Regions from separate parts of the Streptococcus sp. FSL R7-0248 genome, predicted to be linked through region 2. Evidence: predicted binding sites of a transcription regulator. Region 2 holds the regulator's gene; the other holds the start of a gene.
What was found. Region 2 encodes CtsR, which represses protease genes until heat stress. Its sites were predicted from a motif close to TTGGTCAAAAAAGGTCAAANA; they were not measured.
Positions count from the first base shown of each region.

Region 1: the regulator CtsR is predicted to act here: its motif matches at 1,877-1,897, upstream of NYE32_RS02910 (ATP-dependent Clp protease ATP-binding subunit).

Region 1 covers NZ_CP150201.1:581,805-584,998, reverse strand. The annotation lists gene NYE32_RS02925 (amino acid ABC transporter permease) at 1-113, opposite strand, end outside; gene NYE32_RS02920 (DUF1797 family protein) at 428-658, opposite strand; gene argF (ornithine carbamoyltransferase) at 727-1,707, opposite strand; gene NYE32_RS02910 (ATP-dependent Clp protease ATP-binding subunit) at 1,950-3,194, shown strand, end outside.
Region 2 covers NZ_CP150201.1:83,154-86,347, reverse strand. The annotation lists gene NYE32_RS00520 (ATP-dependent Clp protease ATP-binding subunit) at 1-1,669, opposite strand, end outside; gene NYE32_RS00515 (CtsR family transcriptional regulator) at 1,670-2,125, opposite strand; gene NYE32_RS00510 (small multi-drug export protein) at 2,427-2,897, shown strand; gene tsf (translation elongation factor Ts) at 3,006-3,194, opposite strand, start outside.

The sequences.
Region 1 (3,194 bases), 500 kb from region 2:
ACCAAAACCCCAAGAATGGTTCCGAAGAAGACCACGCAGACCGAAATCATAATTGTTACTAAGACACCATAGTTAAAGTAAGACCAAAACTGTGGTAGAAATGAAAAATTCATCTAGATACTCCTTACTAATATTCTTCAATATTATATCAGAAGACTGTATAAAAATAAAGTATTTTCTTATAAATGCGATATTTCAGTATAAAAACTAAGTTATAGACATCGCTATCAAATCTCTCAAGCAAGACACCTCAAGTCCTCCTAAGATGACATCTTCCCAAAAGGTTTGTCAATGATTTGAAATACTGCCTATTTTGGTAACCCATACAAGCATTAGCCTATGCTTTCATCCTGATAAAAATGCCTGAAACTCGATAGTTTCAGGCATTCTGAATTTTTGGAACCTTGTAAAGTCCCCAAATGATTTATTAGTAAAGCAAATCGTAGATTTCCATTGCAATCAAGTCGATGCTATCAAATGAATAAGATTCACGTGCTTCAACGTCACGCAATGTGAAAACTGGACCATTTTCAGGATCGTTGCTAAATGATACTTCGGCAACAACCACTCCTTCACGTTCAAAATTACGTTTCAAATTACCACCATCAGCCGCCATCATTTCAAGACGGTTAATGATTCTCACCAAATGTGATTCCATGTTATTTCTCCTATTAATTGTGTATTTCCTACTTATTTTATCACACTTATGGGAAAAATGGGGGAATTTTAAATATTTTTCAAGGAATTGTACATAATGGCCTTAATAGAATGCATACGATTCTCAGCTTCTTGGAAGATGATGTCACTGTATTTTTGGAAGACTTGATCTGTAATTTCTAACTCTGCCAAACCATATTTATCATAGATTTCTTTCCCAATTTGGGTATTGAGATCATGAAAGGCTGGGAGACAATGCATAACGATAACATCTGGATTTTCTGTCTTGGCTAGTAGGTCTGCATTAATTTGATAAGGCAAGAGTAAATCAATACGAGATTTAAAATCTACCTCTTCACCCATAGATACCCAGACATCCGTATAAAGCATATCCACTCCCTTGACCTCTGAAATATCATCTGTAATGGTTAAGTCGGCACCATTATTATGTTTCTGAGCTAAGGCTACAATCTCATCTTCGGGTTGCAGCACCTCTGGGGCAATAATCTTGACATTAACGCCTAAAATAGCCGAAGTGACCAAAAGTGAGTTGGCCATATTATTTCTACCATCTCCAATATAGGCGATGGTCAAGTCTTCCAAACTACCGAAGTGTTCCTTCAAAGTCATGAAATCCGCAATCATTTGAGTTGGATGCCAGGTATCCGTCAAACCATTCCAGACCGGAACTCCTGAGTACTTGGCCAAATCTTCAACATCTTCTTGTTTAAAACCACGGTACTCGATTCCATCAAACATAGAACCAAGCACCTTGGCTGTATCAACTACAGATTCCTTTTTACCTAACTGAATGTCTCCAGCACCAAGGTAGGTCACATTCATACCTAGGTCCTGACCAGCCACTGTAAAAGCTGAGCGAGTTCTTGTGGATGTTTTTTCAAAAATCAAGGCAATATTTAAGCCATCTAAATATTTATGCGGAATTCTCTCCTTCTTTAACTGTTTAAATTTTATAGATAAATCGATCAACTCCTCAAGTTCCTGCTTGGTAAAGTCGATTTCTTTCAAAAATGATTTAGCTTGTGTCATAGGTATCTCTCTTTCGTTCTGAATAATATAAAAACATTATATAATATTTATACATTTTAGACAAGCGTTTTTGAATTAAAATTCAACGTTAGCACTCTTGTTAAGAGAGTGCCAAACCTAGATGCTTTTTACTTGCAATCTACCTTCCGCATGCTATAATGGAGTCATAGATTTGACCTTTTTTGACCAAGATTGTTTTCAATAAAGGTCTTTCCCAATTCAGATAGAAAAGAGGTACTGATATGCTCTGTCAAAACTGTAACCTTAATGAAGCTAGTATTCATTTGTATACCAATGTAAACGGTAATCAGCAACAAGTTGACCTCTGTCAAAATTGTTATAAAATCATGAAATCTGACCCAGAGAACCCCCTCAATCAATTCAATCAAACAGGAGGTTCCAACTTCTTCGATGATTTCTTCAGCGACCTAAATAACTTCCGTTCTTCTAACGGCGATCTTCCCAATACACCTCCAACACAAGAAGGTGGTAACCGAGGAAACGGTGGCAATACACAAGGGCCAGGCCGTCCAGGAGGACCACGCCAACAAGCTCCTCAACAGCCACAAGGTCTTCTTGAAGAGTTCGGCATTAACATCACTGACATCGCTCGTCGTGGAGACATTGATCCTGTTATTGGTCGTGACGAGGAAATCATTCGTGTCATCGAAATTCTTAACCGCCGTACCAAGAACAACCCCGTCCTCATCGGTGAACCCGGTGTCGGTAAGACTGCTGTTGTTGAAGGCCTAGCTCAAAAAATCGTTGACGGTAGCGTGCCACAAAAACTCCAAGGCAAACAAGTCATCCGTCTTGATGTGGTCAGCCTGGTTCAAGGGACTGGTATTCGTGGCCAATTTGAAGAACGCATGCAAAAACTCATGGAAGAAATTCGTCAACGTCAGGATGTTATCCTATTTATTGATGAAATCCATGAAATCGTAGGAGCTGGTAATGCTGGTGATGGCAATATGGATGCTGGAAACATCCTAAAACCTGCTCTTGCTCGTGGAGAACTTCAACTGGTCGGAGCAACAACACTCAACGAATACCGCATCATCGAAAAAGATGCCGCCCTAGAGCGTCGTATGCAACCAGTTAAGGTTGACGAACCAACGGTTGAGGAAACTATCACTATTTTGCGTGGTATTCAACCTAAATATCAGGACTACCACCACGTCAAATATACAGACGAAGCTATTACTGCAGCTGCAGAATTGTCCAACCGCTACATTCAAGACCGTTTCTTGCCAGACAAGGCCATCGACCTTCTCGATGAAGCAGGTTCTAAGATGAACTTGACCCTCAACTTTGTTGATCCTAAAGATATCGACAAACGTTTGATTGAGGCTGAAAACCTCAAGGCTCAAGCTACTCGTGACGAAGACTTTGAAAAAGCTGCCTATTTCCGTGATCAAATTGCCAAATACAAGGAAATGCAAAAACAAACCATCAAAGACCAAGATATGCCTGTCATCACAGAAAAA
Region 2 (3,194 bases):
TAGGCCCAAGGAACATGAAGGAACCGATCGGACGTTTTCCAGTACGAATACCTGACTGGTTACGACGAATAGCACGACTAATCGCTGAAACTGCTTCGTCTTGACCAATAACACGTTTGTGAAGCTCTGCTTCCAGATTCAAATAACGCTTGCTATCTGCCTGAGTCATCTTCTCAACAGGGATACCTGATAGACGACTAAGGGTTTGCATAATCTGATCCGCATCTACCAAGGCAGGTTTTGGTAATTTTGCTTTTTGGCTAGCCTTATATTGTTTAACAGCAGACTTCATATCACCAGATAGAAGCGCTTCATCCAAGGGCGTTATCTCACGTTTGGCTTCTTTTTTAATACGACCTTGAACAGTTGCACTCGCTTCATCTAAAAGGTCAATGGCAGAGTCAGGTAAGTTTTTACTCGTCAAATAACGATGCGCCGCCTTGACCGCTGTCTCAACCGCTTCATCAGTAATCGTTACACGATGATAGTCTTCATAAGACGAACGTAGGCCTTTTAGAATATCAATCGCCTCAGCTACACTTGGCTCCTCAATTGTAATCTTAGCAAAACGACGAGAAAGAGCTGCATCTTTTTCAATATGCTTCTGGTACTCAGCTTGAGTTGTTGCTCCAACCATATGAAGAGTTCCACGTGCTAGAGCAGGTTTCAAAATATTTGCCGCATCTAAGGTACTATCAATACCTGAACCAGAACCAATAATCGTATGCAATTCGTCAATAAAGAGAATGATTTTTCCATCAGCTTCAATCTCATCAATGATTTGATTCATACGCTCTTCGAAATCGCCACGGAAACGTGTTCCTGCAACCACACTCATCATATCAAGCTCTAAGATACGCATATCAGCCAACTCAAAAGGTACTTCGCCTGAAGCAATACGCTGTGCCAAGCCAAGCGCAAGTGCCGTCTTACCAACACCTGCTTCACCTACAAGAACTGGGTTATTCTTCGTTTTACGACTCAAAACCTGAATCATGCGTGAAATCTCTTTCTCACGTCCAATAACAGGATCAAGAGCACCTGACTCGGCCACTGCCGTTAAGTCCTTGGTATAATCTGCCAACTCCCCAGTAGAAGATTGAGGAGGCTGCATCATATTAGCAAAATTTCCTGATGTCTTTGATTTTTTAGGCTTACGAAGGTCATGAATGGCCTTCAAATCTTGCTTACTAAGACCTGCATAACGCTCCAAAGAACGTCGTAAATCGATAATGCGAGGCTTATCGCTGTCATCCTTATATTGAAAACCAGCAACTTCAAGGAGACGACAAACCATCAAATCTTTATGAAGGAGAAAGGCCATCAATACATGTTCAGACCCTACCTCTACAGCACCAGTCACACCAGCAATTCCCTCTGCCTCTTGCAACATAGCCTCTAAAGCATGTGACTGTGCACGTAAATCGATAATATCTGATTCAGACAAGTCTTTTGGACTTTTCTCCATCGCTAGTACAGCGGCTGTCTCAATCTCTTCCGCACGAATACGGTCCTCAAAATCAGTAAATGTTAGGTAGGCTACAGATCCTGGAACCTCAACCATAGCCAGAAGCACATGCCAAGTCTCCAGAAAAGGACTTCCAAAACGCTCTGCCTCAAGCTGCGCACGATGGAAAATGGCCTGCATTTTTCTTGAATATGTCGTCATCTAATTTCCTTTTCTATCCAATCTAAGTAATAGCGAGCGTAGAATACGCGAACGAATAGCAGCCGCATCTGCGCCTAAAATATCATCACTAGCAGTTGCTAAAATCAAATTTCCTTCACGTTCTGTGATGATTTTTTCATCAAAAAGCAACTGGATCAAGTCTGTAAATACCTGCTCGCTGAGCTGATCCGCTAAGTTCTGAAGCAAATCATTAATCATGTGGTGCTTATCAGAGAATCTGACTTTGACGATACGAATATAACCGCCACCTCCACGCTTACTCTCAACAATATAACCACGACTTTCTGTAAAGCGGGTCTTAATAACATAATTAATCTGACTCGGTACAACTTGAAAAGTATCTGCTAAGTTCGAGCGTTGAATCTCAGCAATTCCAGACTGGCCCAGCAATTCTTTAATATATTCTTCTATACTATCTGATGTATTTCTTGCCATCTTAATTCCTCCAGTCTAATTTGACTATAACTGACTATTATTATACCAAAAATGTCAGCACATGGGAAACTATACCTTCAAAAAGCTTTTTAAAGTTGTCATTAGAGACCATATAAGATACAATAAATAAGACTAAAATATTAGGTAACTTAAGGTGTTTGATTCAAATTTTCTATCCACTTTAACAGGCTGAGACCCACCTAATCCAATAAGTACTTTTTAGCACTTTCGCAGTAGTATTAGTCTTATCACTCTTGATAAAGTTCATATCTCTTATTTATTTCCCTATGAAAGGTTACTCATGAAATACATCATTGCACTCTTAATCTCTATGATTCCTTTAGTTGAGCTCCGTGGAGCCGTTCCTGTTGCTATCGCCTCAGGTATCCCTTGGTGGCAAGCCCTAATTCTTTGTGTCATTGGGAACATGATTCCAGTTCCAATTATCTTCTTCTTCGCCCGCCGTGTCCTCGAATGGGGGGCAGATAAACCTCTAATTGGTGGCTTCTTTACCTGGTGTCTTAAAAAAGGTCACAGTGGTGGCCAAAAACTTGAAAAAGCTGCTGGAGATAAGGGTGTCTTCTGGGCCCTTCTACTTTTTGTGGGAATTCCGCTTCCAGGAACAGGAGCTTGGACTGGTACCCTAGCAGCATCTATCCTAGATTGGGACTTTAAACGCAGTGTTATTGCTGTTATGCTTGGGGTTATCCTTGCAGGTATCATCATGGGAACACTCTCTCTTCTACTTGGTGTAAATACCTTCGCTCATTAATTACTTTTTTCAACGTCTGGGGCATGCTCAGACGTTTTTTTAATAGCAACAAAAAAGAAGTTACGATTCATTCACGTAACTTCTTTTCTTTTTATCTAGCAACTAGAATTAGTTGTTAAGAGCTGCTGCCATTGTAGCTGCAACTTCTGATTCAAAGTCGTTAGATGCTTTTTCGATACCTTCACCAACTTCAAAGCGAACGAATTCTACTACTGAAGCATTTACTGATTCAAGGTAAGCTTCAACTGTTTTGCTGTCGTCCATGATGTAAACTTGAGCAAGAAGTGTGTATGCTTG